3 regions of the Bradyrhizobium sp. 170 genome follow, and region 3 is predicted to be linked to each of the others. Evidence: predicted binding sites of a transcription regulator. Region 3 holds the regulator's gene; each other region holds the start of a gene.
What was found. The regulator PhoB, encoded in region 3, activates phosphate uptake and scavenging genes when phosphate is short. The targets are predictions, from matches to a motif close to TGTCATNNANCTGTCAT.
Positions count from the first base shown of each region.

Region 1: the regulator PhoB is predicted to act here: its motif matches at 1,468-1,484, upstream of phnC (phosphonate ABC transporter ATP-binding protein).
Region 2: the regulator PhoB is predicted to act here: its motif matches at 2,279-2,295, upstream of IVB05_RS36095 (esterase-like activity of phytase family protein).

Region 1 is NZ_CP064703.1:5,624,920-5,629,058, reverse strand. Features, by position in the region: gene IVB05_RS26175 (alpha-D-ribose 1-methylphosphonate 5-triphosphate diphosphatase) at 1-732, opposite strand, end outside; gene IVB05_RS26170 (DapH/DapD/GlmU-related protein) at 729-1,394, opposite strand; gene phnC (phosphonate ABC transporter ATP-binding protein) at 1,588-2,403, shown strand; gene phnD (phosphonate ABC transporter substrate-binding protein) at 2,481-3,416, shown strand; gene phnE (phosphonate ABC transporter, permease protein PhnE) at 3,496-4,139, shown strand, end outside.
Region 2 is NZ_CP064703.1:7,735,645-7,739,783, reverse strand. Features, by position in the region: gene IVB05_RS36100 (mucoidy inhibitor MuiA family protein) at 1-725, shown strand, start outside; gene IVB05_RS36095 (esterase-like activity of phytase family protein) at 879-2,231, opposite strand; gene IVB05_RS36090 (heme ABC transporter ATP-binding protein) at 2,340-3,146, opposite strand; gene IVB05_RS36085 (iron ABC transporter permease) at 3,143-4,139, opposite strand, start outside.
Region 3 is NZ_CP064703.1:589,919-594,057, reverse strand. Features, by position in the region: gene IVB05_RS02765 (aspartate aminotransferase family protein) at 1-145, opposite strand, end outside; gene IVB05_RS02760 (GcrA family cell cycle regulator) at 663-1,172, shown strand; gene phoB (phosphate regulon transcriptional regulator PhoB) at 1,376-2,080, opposite strand; gene phoU (phosphate signaling complex protein PhoU) at 2,154-2,870, opposite strand; gene pstB (phosphate ABC transporter ATP-binding protein PstB) at 2,882-3,703, opposite strand; gene pstA (phosphate ABC transporter permease PstA) at 3,700-4,139, opposite strand, start outside.

The DNA of each region.
Region 1 (4,139 bases), 4.2 Mb from region 3:
AACGCTCTGCGCACGAAAGGCCTGCCGCATCGTCGGGCTTTCGTCGTCATGCGAGAGCATCCGGACATCAGCCGCGCGCGCCGTCTGCGCCAGCCGGGCGATCGAAGCCGGCACATCGTGGCTGCGGGTGACCACGCTTTGCACCAGGCGGTCGAACGCCTCATTGGTGAGCCCCGTGCGCTCGACCATTCGGCTGCGCTTCAGCGGTTTGGTGAGGCTCGCAACCGTCGAGTCCATGTGGTCGTTGAATGCGAACAGGTCGACGCGGCCTTCCGACAGCCAGTCGATGATTTCGCCTTCGGCGTCGAGATTGTAGGTCTCGTGGCGCAAATGGAAGCGGGTGTCGGCGGCGAGCTGTGGCCGCATCTGCTCGATCGCCTCCAGCAACTTTCGCGCATTGTCCGCGCTGCGCAGGCCAGGCTCCCACGACCAGGTCGTGGCGTGATAGACGGTCGTGATGCCGTTGCTGACCGCCTGCCGGTCGCTGTCGACCAGTGCGACGTCGATCGGAAAATCAACCCCGGGGCGCGGCATCATCTGCCGCTCGAAGGCATCGCCATGCAGGTCGACAATGCCCGGCAGCACAAGCAGTCCGTCGGCATCGATGCTGGGCGAGCTATGGCTGTTGTCCGTACCCACGGCAATGATCTCGCGGCCGCCAATCCGCAACGTGGTTTCGATGATTTCGTTGCCGAGCAGGGCCCGGCCACCTTCAATGAACAGTTCGGTCACGATGCAGCACTCTGGTTGAAACGGAGGCGGCCAGATGCGGCAGCGGCTTCGTACTTGTCGAGAAAGCTCTCGACGTCGAGCTTGCGGAAATCGGGCAGGGCGCGGCGAAGCGTCTCATGGTCCCAGTCCCACCACGCAAGCTCCGCAAGCCGTCCGGCAATGGATTCCGGAAACCGCCGCTTGATCGGCCGGGCCGGGTTACCTGCAACGATCGTATAGGCGGGGACGTCCTTGGTTACGATGGCGCCGGCAGCGACCACCGCGCCGGTGCCGATCGAACGGCCGGGCAGGATGACCGCGCCGTGGCCGATCCAGACGTCATGGCCGATATGGACGTGATGCCTGCGCCGCCATGCAAAGAATTCGGCATCGTCGCTCTCGCCCGGAAAATAGCTGCTGGCGCGATAGGTGAAATGCGCCTGCGAGGCCCGGTGCATCGGGTGATTGCCCGGGTTGATCCGCGTTATCGCCGCGATCGAACAGAATTTGCCGATCGTCGTGTAGGTGATCTGCGCGTCATTCACGACGTAGGAATAGTCGGCCATCGCGACTTCGAGCAGGATGGTCCGCGCGCCGACCTCGGTGTAGGCGCCAAACTGGCAGTCGCGCACCGATGCGGTGGGATCGACGGCCGGTTCAGTGGAAAGCATCTTGCCGGCCATCGGTGGTGTCCATCAGCAATCGAGGAAGGATCATTGGCGTGCGTTCGTCTTCGATGCGCTTGATGACAAGATCATGACAGATGCGTGACGCCAGCCAGCGCTGTGGACGAACGCCGCACCGCGGCATCCGTGTCACACAACTGTTAGATCGAGCCGTTAGCGATGCTGCACGACTGGAACTCTGGAGCAGTGCATGCTGGTGGTAGAAGGTTTGACGTGCCGGTTCGGCACCAAAGCCGCGGTGGATAACGCGTCATTCTCGATCGCGCCCGGCAGCTTCGTCGGAGTGATCGGCCGCTCCGGCGCCGGCAAGTCGACGCTGCTCCGGATGATCAACCGCCTCGCTGAACCGTCCGAAGGGCGCATTCTGTTTGAAGGCGTCGACGTGACCGCATTGCGCGGCAAAGATCTGCGGCAATGGCGTGCGCGCTCCGCGATGATCTTTCAACAGTTCAATCTGGTCGGCCGGCTCGACGTCCTGACCAATGTGCTGATGGGGCGGCTGGCGGAAATTCCGTCCTGGCGCTCGCTGACACAGCTCTGGCCGGAAGAGGACAGGGCGCTGGCGCTGTCAGCGCTGGACCAGTTCGATATGGCAGGGGTCGCCGCCCAGCGCGCCGACCAGCTTTCCGGCGGCCAGCAGCAGCGCGTCGCGATCGCGCGGGCGCTGGTGCAGGAGCCTGACATTATTCTTGCCGACGAGCCGATTGCTTCGCTCGACCCGCGCAACACGCGGATCGTGATGGACGCGCTGCTGCGCATCAACAAGCATTTCGGCATCACCGTCGTCTGCAACCTGCATTCGCTCGATCTGGCGCGAAGCTATTGCGACCGGCTGATCGGCATGGCGGCCGGTCGTGTGGTGTTCGACGGTGCGCCCGAGACGCTGACCGATCGCATCGCGCGCGAACTCTACGATCTCGAAGCCAACGACGTCATGGGCACCGCGCCCGCGCAGGTGCCGGACGGCGCGGCGGTGCCTGAACTCGGCACGGCTGCCGCAGCCTGAGTGTCATTTCTGTACAGGGTAGCCGGTTGCAAACCTGCAATCGGCGAACAGGCGTAACCACAACAAGAGGGCTCACCATGATCACTCGTCGTATCGTTCTGGCCGGCGCAGCCGCGCTGGCGTTCACCGCTTCCGCCTCGGCGCAGGACTGGAAGAGCAAATATCCGGAACTGACTTTTGCGGTGGTGCCGGCCGAAAACGCTTCGGGCGTGACCGAGCGCTGGACGCCGTTCGTGGCCTATTTGTCCAAGGAACTCGGCGTCAAGGTCACGCTGCGCATCGCCAATGACTATGCCGCCGTCATCGAAGGCCAGCGCGCCGGCAACATCCATATCGCAAGCTACGGCTCGGCATCGTTTGCCCGCGCCCGCCTGACCGGCGTCAAGACCGACGCCTTCGCCAACGACATCAATGCCGATGGCTCGACCGGCTATTACTCGGTGTTCTTCGTCAAGGCGTCGAGCCCCTACAAGAATATCGATCAACTGAAGGGCAAGAATCTCGGCCTGGTCGATCCGAACTCGACCTCGGGCAACAACGTGCCGCGCTTCGAGCTCGACAAGCTGGGTATCTCCGACGCTGACGGTTATTTCGGCAAGGTCGTTTTCACCGGCAGCCACGAGAACGCCATGCTGGCGCTGTCGCAGGGCACCGTCGAAGTCGCCGCCAATCAGTGGACCAACGACGGCGACTCGACGCTCGCCCAGATGCTGCACAAGGGCATGCTGAAGAATGCCGACGGGTCGCCGATGAAGAAGGACGACTTCCGGATCATCCACAAGTCGGCCCCGATCATCAACGGACCCTATGCCTGTAATTCGGACCTTCCGGCAGATCTGAAGGCGGCGATTGCCAAGGCGTTCACCGAAGCGCCGACCAAGGACAAGGCCGCGTTCGACCGCCTGTCCGACGGTCAGAAGAAAGGCTTCAACCCGGCAACCACCAAGGACTGGGACGGTACTATCGAGTTGATCAAGTTCGTCGATGCGTTGCGTAAGAAGAGGGCGTCCTGATCGATCGGTAGAAACAAATGAGGCCGGGTCCGCGTGGCCCGGCCTTTTTTTGAATTAGGGCCCCGGGCAGAACGCCTCAATGACATCAGCCGTATCCATCCTTCCAGGCGCGCAACTGGCCGTTCTCAACGCGGCCTATCGCGGGGCGGTGGCGCGCAAGCGGTTGCGGCTGGCGCTGGCGGCGGCGGCTTTTCTTGCAGCGCTTGTCGTCGCGGCGTTCGGCGCGGAAGTGAACCTGCGCACCCTGTTCACTTATTTCGGAAACTTCGTCAGCTATTTTGACCGCATTCTGACGCTGGAAGACGGCACCAGGGTGTGGAGCAATCCGGCCGAGTGGTTCTGGGGCTGGCGCAAATGGCTCTGGATGTTGGCCGAGACCATTCTGATCAGCTATGTCGGCACCATGATCGGGGCGGTGCTGGCCTTTGCACTGAACTTCTTCGCCGCCCAAAACACCTCGCCGGCGCGGTGGCTTCGTTTCGTCATTCGCCGCTTGCTGGAATTTGCCCGCACCGTTCCCGGCATCGTGTTCGCGCTGATCTTCGTCATCGCCTTCGGTCTCGGCCCGATGGCCGGCGTGCTGGCGATTGCGATTCATTCCACCGGGGCGCTTGGAAAGCTGTTTTCCGAGATTGTCGAAAATGCCGACATGAAGCCGGTCGAAGGCGTACGCTCGACCGGCGCAAGCTGGCTGTCCTGCATGCGGTTTGCCGTGTTGCCGCA
Region 2 (4,139 bases), 2.0 Mb from region 3:
GGTCGAGGCAGTTCCGCGCCAGCGGGGGGAAGAGCGAAGAACCCGTGATGGAGAAGGCGGCCGAGCAACAGGCCACGGCCGATGTCAGCGGCTTCCAGGTGGTGTTCAAGATTCCCGGCCGCGTCAGCCTCAGTGCCAGCGAAGGCGCCAAGAGCCTGCGCGTTTCCACCGCGACCATCGCGCCCGATCTCGCCGTGCGCGCGGCGCCGCTGCTGGATCCGACCGCGTTCCTGGAAGCCAGCTTCAAGCAGACCGAGGACGCGCCATTGCTGCCCGGCCGGGTTTCGATCTATCGCGACGGTGTCTTCGTCGGCCGCGGGCTGATGGCCGCGGCGAGCAAGGACGAAACCGTGCGGCTCGGCTTCGGCGCCGACGACAAGATCAAGATCGAACGCACCGTTCTCAAGCGCAACGAGGGCTCGGCCGGCCTGATCGTGACGACGTCGAAGACCGACGAGCGCGCGTTCAAGACGGTCGTGCGCAACGGCCACGATTTTCCGATCCGGATCGCGATCGAGGATCAGTTGCCGGTCAGCGAGAACGAGGACATCTTGGTCGAGATGTTGCCGTCGACGACCCCGCCGACCGCCAGCAACATCCGCGACAGACGCGGCGTGCTGGAATGGGCTTTTGAGGCGAAGGCAGGCGAGGTCAAGGATATCAACTTCGCCTGGCGGATACGCTGGCCCAAGGACAAGGGCGTCGTGATGGTGCCGGCGGGGTAGGGCTTGCTGAGCATCTTCTCCGTCATGCCCCCGCGAAGGCGGGGCATCCAGTACTCCGCAGCGCCGAAGTGTACACACAATAGGCGCCGCGGCGTACTGGGCGCCCGGTCAAGCCGGGCGATGACGCTGTAGAGGCAGGTGAGGCGAACGAACTCACTTCGCCTTCAAAAACTCGCTGACCTCAAGCAGCACAAACTCATTGTCATCCGCCTTGTTCGGCTCGCGGCTCGACGAGAACGGCAGGTTGTTGTCGTTGCCGACGATGATATGCGTCTCGTCGACGCGGTCGACGTTCTCGATGGTGAAGAACGGGAAGGTCAGCACGCCGTCATTGAGCGGCTTGCGCGCCTTGTTGTCGGGATCCTTGATCTTCATCAGGTCGATATAGGCGACCTTGCGCACCGGCCTTCCGGCATTGGCGTCGGACAGTTCGATCTTGTAGACGCGCTTGAATTTGGCCAGATCAGCAAAGCAGTTCTCGCCGCGCTGGCCTTGCGGGCAGGCCTTGTCGGCGGTGCCTTCGCCATTGTCGCGCTCGATGACCATGCCACTTGTGGCGTCGATCATGTTGAAGTCGCCGATGGCGTTGCCGTTCTGCTCGAAGGCGTAAGTCCAGTAGCGGCCGGTAAACTTCTCCGCGGCGACGTCGAACTCGAGAATACGCGAGGCTTCCTTGCCGTCGATCTTTTCAAAGTCCTTCTTCTCGGCGTCCCACAGCGGGCCTTCGAGCAGGCCGTAGAGGAATTTTCCGTCCTTCGACGCGGCAAAGCCTTCATAACCCTTGGAGCGGCGCAGATTGACCGTGGTGTAGCTCGCGCCTGGTGCTGCCGGCGACTGCACCGACCAATGGTCGGGCGAGCGTACCGGCTTGCCATCGGCGGTGGTTTCGAACACGGCCAGGATCTTGCCGGTCTTGTCGGCCTTCAGCACATAGGGGCCGAATTCATCGCCGATCCAGAAGGTGTCGCCGACGATCTGAAATCCTTCAGTGTCGAAGTCGGCGCCGGTGAGATAACGTTTTGCCGTGTCTTCATGCAGGATGCGGAACGGCACTTTCTTGTCGGGGTCGTGCAGGAAGATGGTTTCCTGCCGATCGATCTTGCCGGTCGCCCAGTCGATCTTGTGGCGGTTGAGGTAGAGCATCGAATCCGCCGAGTTGTAGCGTGAGCCCATGCCGTTGTCGGTGAGCACCCAGAACGAACCGTCCGGCATCACCTTGATGCCGGAATGGCCCTGTAGCGGCTGGCCCTTGAACGGCAGCGATACGCCGGTCGGCCACTCATAGGATTTGCCCATCACGCTGCCGACAGCATCGACACGGCGGCCGGTGGTGTATTTGCCTGCCGTCTTGAGATCATCAGGCGCATCGGCGGGCGCGTCGATGAAGCTCTGCGCCGGCAGCACGGCGTGGCCCTTCAGCGTGGCGGGAAACTCGCCTTCGCCCTGTGCAAAGGCGGCACTGGCCAGAAAGACAGACGCGACGGAGCAGAGCAATGACACGCGCATGGCGGATCTCCTGTGAATGACGATGCGGAGTGTCTTGCGGAGCGGCCGTTACAATTGGCTGACAGTTTTGTGAAGAACCTGTAACGCCGTTGGATAAGCCTTGCGGCGTTATGCCGTCGGCGCGCCGGCCGGCCGCATGGTTTGCGGCAGCAGGAACGGCACGCCCTGATCGGTGTAGTCGATCGTGACGTCGACTTCAAAAATCCGGCGGATGGTCTCGGCCGTGATTGCGTCAGCGCGACCGCCGTCGACGGCGAGCCGGCCGCGGTGCAGCAGCACGATCCGGTCGGCGAAGCGCATCGCCAGATTGAGATCGTGCAGAACGGCGATGACGGCCGTGCCGTTCTGCGCGCGCCGCCGCGCCGTTTCCACCAGATCGATCTGGTGACGCATGTCGAGGCTGGAGGTCGGCTCGTCCAGCAGCAGAATCCCCGGGCCGTGCTGCTCTTCGCCGCAGGCAAGCTGCACCAGCACGCGGGCAAAATGCGCGCGTTGCTGTTCGCCGCCGGAGAGCGTCGGCAATTGCCGGTGAGCGAAATGCGCGAGATCGACTTCGCCGAGCGCCGTATCGACCAGCCGCTGCGCGGCGGCGCGGCCGCTATCGCCGGCGCCCATATGGACGATTTCCTCGACCGTGAACGGGAAGGTGACGTTGACGTGCTGCGACAGCATTGCACGGTGATGGGCGAGGAGGCGCGGCGCATAGAGGTGGATGTCGCGCTCTTTCAGCCTGATCTGCCCGCGTGTCGGGCGGAGATCGCCGGACAGCATTCGCAGCAGCGTCGATTTTCCGGCGCCGTTGGGGCCGACGATCGCGACCATCTCGCCGGCTTTGATGCGCAGATCGATGCCGTCGACCAGCGTGGCGCCGCTGACCACCATCGAGATCGCCTGCGCTTCGAGAATGGCGGTCATAGCGAAACCAGCCCGCGCTGGCGCAGCAGCATGCCTAGGAAGAACGGTGCCCCGATCGCCGCCGTCAGGATGCCGATCGGCATTTCCGCGGGCGCCACGATGGTGCGGGCCAACGTATCGGCGCCTACCATCAGCACCGCACCCAACAACATCGAGGCTGGCAGCAGCAGCCGGTGCGCCGGCCCGATTACCAGACGCAGCAGATGCGGCACCACGATGCCGACAAAGCCGACCACGCCGCAGACCGAAACCGCAACGCCCGTCATCGCCGACACCAGCACGATCGAAATCCGCTTCAGGCGCTCGACGTCGACGCCGCTGTGAAACGCCTCGGCCTCGCCGAGCACCAGGACATCGAGGCCGCGCGCGATCGAGACGCAGGCGACCAAAGCGAGCCCCAGTACCGGCGCCAGCGTGGCGAGCTTGGGCCAGGTCGCGCCGCTCAGCGAGCCCAGCATCCAGAACGTGATGTCGCGCAACTGGCGGTCGTCGGCGATGAACACCAGAAGCCCGATGCCGGCATTGGCGATGGCGGCAATCGCAATGCCGGCCAGCAGGAAGATCGCGATCGACGTCCGCCCGGAGCGGCTCGCGATCGAATAGAGGATCACCGTCGTGACCAGCGAGCCCGCAAACGCCGCGATCGGCAGCAATTGATGCTGCATGAAGCGCAAGTCTTGGCCGATCTGGCTGTCGGTGAACACGATCGCGGCGGCTGCCGCCAGTGCGCCGCCGGAGGAAACGCCGACCAGCGCGGGGTCGGCGAGGGGGTTGCGAAACAGCCCCTGCATGATGGCCCCCGATGCGGCGAGCAGGGCGCCTACCATCGCGGCCGCCGCGATCCGCGGAATCCTGATCGACCACAGCACGAGCTGGTCGCGCGCAAGCGTCGGACCCGCTGCGGCGTCGCCCCACACGCCGAGCGCGGCCGGCAGCCGCGCCAGCGGAATGCCGGCGGCGCCCATCGTGAGCGCGATCAGCGCCGCGCCGGCT
Region 3 (4,139 bases):
CCAGCGCGTTCACCGCAACCCCCGAGGTGAAGTCGAGATAGCGATCGCCATTGGTGGCGGTCAGCCAACAGCCCTCGCCGCGCTCGAAGCCGAGATCGACCCTGGCAAAGACGGGAAGCAGATGCGACGTGGCGCTATTGGTCATGGCGATCACAAAAGGTTTGCACTGAAGGTTTGAGACCCGCTTTCAAGACCTGCCGCGGAGCACACGCGTGCATTGGCGCGAACGCGGCAACGGCCGGTCTTGCGAAAACGAAACGTGCCGCCTCTTAAGGGCGGCACGTGAGAGGTATTCTATGTGGGCGGGGGGCGCTGTCAACACGCCACGAAGCCGCCTTTCCTGCACTGCAAGATAAGAAAATCCGTAAGATTGCGGTGTGGTGGAAAACACGCAGTGCAATGCCTAGATATCGGAACATGTGGACGCGCGGGCCCGGACTCTTGCGCCCGAGTCACGCCATATTGTAGCGTTTGGGCTGTCGGGTACGACATCTCGTGCGGCAGTTCTGATCCCTAGAGTCCATTTGTGCAGGCGTAGACGTTCGGGCGCGGTTTTCGCGCCCGGCGAGGGCTAAGGGATTCTGACCGCAGGGATTTTTTGAGACGAATGACGTCGCCAGCGCTGCCCTGATTGGCCGGCGCGATGCGAAGGGAAGAATGCGATGACGGTATTGACCTGGTCCGACGATCGCGTCGAGCAGCTGAAGAAGCTCTGGGAAGCCGGATTATCGGCCAGCCAGATCGCCGCGGAACTCGGAAATGTGACGCGAAACGCCGTGATCGGCAAAGTGCACCGGCTGGGCCTGTCCGGCCGCGCCAAGAGCCCCTCCTCGGCCGCCCCGCGGCAGCGCAAGGCGCGCCCGGCCCAGCAGATGATGCGGGTGTCGCGCCCGGTCTCGCGCGGCAACACCGCGCTCGCGCACGCCTTCGAGGTCGAGATGGAGCCGGATCCGATCGCCTTCGACAACGTGGTGCCGATGAGCCAGCGGCTGTCGCTGCTCGAACTGAACGAGGCCACCTGCCACTGGCCGGTCGGCGATCCCTCGAGCCCGGAATTCTTCTTCTGCGGCGGCAAGGCGCTTTCGGGCCTGCCCTATTGCGCGCATCACTCGCGCGTGGCGTATCAACCGGCCGCCGACCGGCGGAGGCAGGCGCCGAAGCCGACGCGGTAAGGGCGATCGTAAGTTACGCGGGAAATATCCGCCGTCGTCCCTGCGAACGCAGGGACCCATAACCGCAGGCGTTCGTGGTTATGTCACGCTGGAGCACCAGCGTATTACAACAATCGAGATTTGTGGTTATGGGTCCCCGCGCCCCGTGCGCAATTGCGCACTAGGCGGGGACGACGATGGAGTATGGGTGACGCGGTGGAGCGCTACGGCTCCACCTTCGCAAACCGGTCATCCAGCGCGTATCCCGCGCCGCGCACGGTGCGGATCGGGTCCTGCTCGCGGCCGGGATTGAGCAGTTTGCGCAGGCGGCCGATATGCACGTCGACGGTGCGCTCGTCGATATAGATGTCGCGGCCCCAGACGCTGTCGAGCAATTGCTCGCGGCTGAAGACGCGGCCGGGATGCTCCAGGAAAAATTCCAGCAAGCGATACTCGGTCGGGCCAAGATCGATCTGGCGGCCCGAGCGCGCGACGCGGCGCTTCTCGCGATCGAGTTCGATGTCGCCATAGGTGAGCACGGTGGCGAGCCGCTCGGGGCTTGCGCGCCGTAACAACCCCTTCACCCGCGCCAGCAGTTCCGGCACCGAGAACGGTTTTACGATGTAATCGTCGGCGCCGGTCGCAAGGCCTCGCACCCGCTCGCTCTCCTCGCCGCGTGCGGTGAGCATGATGATCGGCAACTGCTTGGTCTCCGGCCGGGCGCGCAGGCGGCGGCAGAGCTCGATGCCGGACAGTCCCGGCAACATCCAGTCGAGCACGACGAGATCGGGCACACGCTCCTTCAGCCGCGTATCCGCATCGTCGCCGCGGGCAACGGTTTCGACGTCATAGCCTTCGGCGTCGAGGTTGTAGCGCAGCAGCGTGGTCAGCGCTTCCTCGTCCTCGACCACCATAATGCGCGCGCTCATTCTGCTTTCGCCTCTTCTGTTTGACGCGTTTTCTTCACGCGAACCGGTCTCCACTTCGCTTGAAAACGCTTTATCAAGTGTTGGGTACGGCGGTAGCAAACGTCGTCATGTCGCCTTTCGGGCGCTTGTCGAGCATCTGCTGTCCCTCGATCATGTAGAACACGGTCTCGGCGATATTGGTGGCGTGGTCGCCGATCCGCTCGATGTTCTTGGCGCAGAACATCAAATGGATGCAGAACGAGATGTTGCGCGGATCTTCCATCATGTAGGTCAGGAGCTCGCGGAACAGCGAGGTGCAGATGGCGTCGACTTCCTCGTCGCCCTTCCACACCGCCATCGCCGCCGGCAGATCGTGCGCCGCATAGGCGTCCAGCACCGACTTGACCTGCGACTGCACGAGATCGGTCATGTGTTCGAGGCCGCGCATCAGCTTCAGCGGCTGGAAATCGTTCTCCAGCGCCGCGACGCGCTTGCCCATGTTCTTGGCGAGGTCGCCGATCCGCTCCAGATCGGTAGCGACCCGCATGGCGCCGACGATCTCGCGCAGATCGATCGCCATCGGCTGGCGCCGCGCGATGGTCAGCACCGCGCGTTCCTCGATCAAATGTTGCAGGCGGTCGATTTCGACGTCTGAATCGACGACGCGCTTGCCGAGGGCGACGTCGCGGCGGACAAGCGCATCGACGGATTCGGTGATCATGCGCTCAGCCAGGCCGCCCATCTCGGCGACGAGACGGGTCAGTTCCTGGAGATCGGTGTCAAATGCCTTGGCGGTGTGTTCGGATGCCATGTTTTATCTCCTCAACCGAACCGGCCGGTGATGTAGTCCTGGGTACGTCGATCGCTCGGCGAGGTGAAAATCTTGTTGGTGTCGTCGAACTCGATCAACTCGCCGAGATACATGAAGGCGGTCTTGTCCGAAACGCGGGCCGCCTGCTGCATGTTATGGGTGACGATGGCGATGGTGTAATCTTCCGCCAGTTCCTGGATCAGTTCCTCGATCTTGGCGGTCGAGATCGGGTCAAGGGCCGAACAGGGTTCGTCGAACAGGATCACCTCGGGCCGCACCGCCACGGTGCGGGCGATGCAGAGCCGCTGCTGCTGGCCGCCGGACAGCGACAGGCCGCTTGCATTGAGCTTGTCCTTGACCTCGTTCCACAGCGCACCGCCACGCAGCGCCTTTTCGACCCGGCCGTCCATCTCCGACTTGGAGATCTTCTCATAGAGGCGGATGCCGAAGGCGATGTTTTCGTAGATCGTCATCGGGAACGGCGTCGGCTTCTGGAACACCATGCCGACGCGGGCGCGCAGCAGGTTCAGATCGAGCTTGGAATCAAGGACGTTGGTCTGGTCGAGCATCAACTGGCCGGTCGCGCGTTGGCCGGGATAGAGGTCGTACATCCGGTTGAAGATCCGCAGCAGCGTGGACTTGCCGCAGCCGGACGGGCCGATGAAGGCGGTGACGCGGTTTGTGCCGAGCGTCAGGTTGATGTTCTTCAGCGCGTGATGCTCGCCATAGTAAAAATTCAGGCCGCGCGCGGTCACCTTGGGCGCGGCCTCGGGCAGCGCCACCTGCGGAACGGGCCCGCTCGCGGTACTCACGGATACGGAGAGATCGGTCATTTGGATGTCCTCTCGGCGCCAAGAATGCGCGCGCCAATATTCAGGGCAAGTACGGTGAGCGTGATCAAGAGCGCCCCGCTCCAGGCGAGCTGCTTCCAGTAGACATAGGGGCTCTGGACGAAGTTGTTGATGGTGACCGGCAGGTTCGCCATCGTCTTGGTCATATCGAGGCTGAAGAACTGGTTCGACAGCGCGGTGAACAGCAGCGGCGCGGTCTCGCCGGCGACGCGGGCGGTCGCCAGCAGGACGCCGGTGATCAGGCCCGACCGGGCCGCGCGATAGGCGATCCGCCGGATCACCAGCGAGCGCGGCAGGCCGAGCGCGGACGCCGCCTCGCGCAGCGGATTGGGCACCAGCCCGAGCATGTCCTCGGTGGTGCGGACCACCACCGGGATCACGATCACAGCGAGAGCCAGACAGCCGGCGAAGGCCGAGA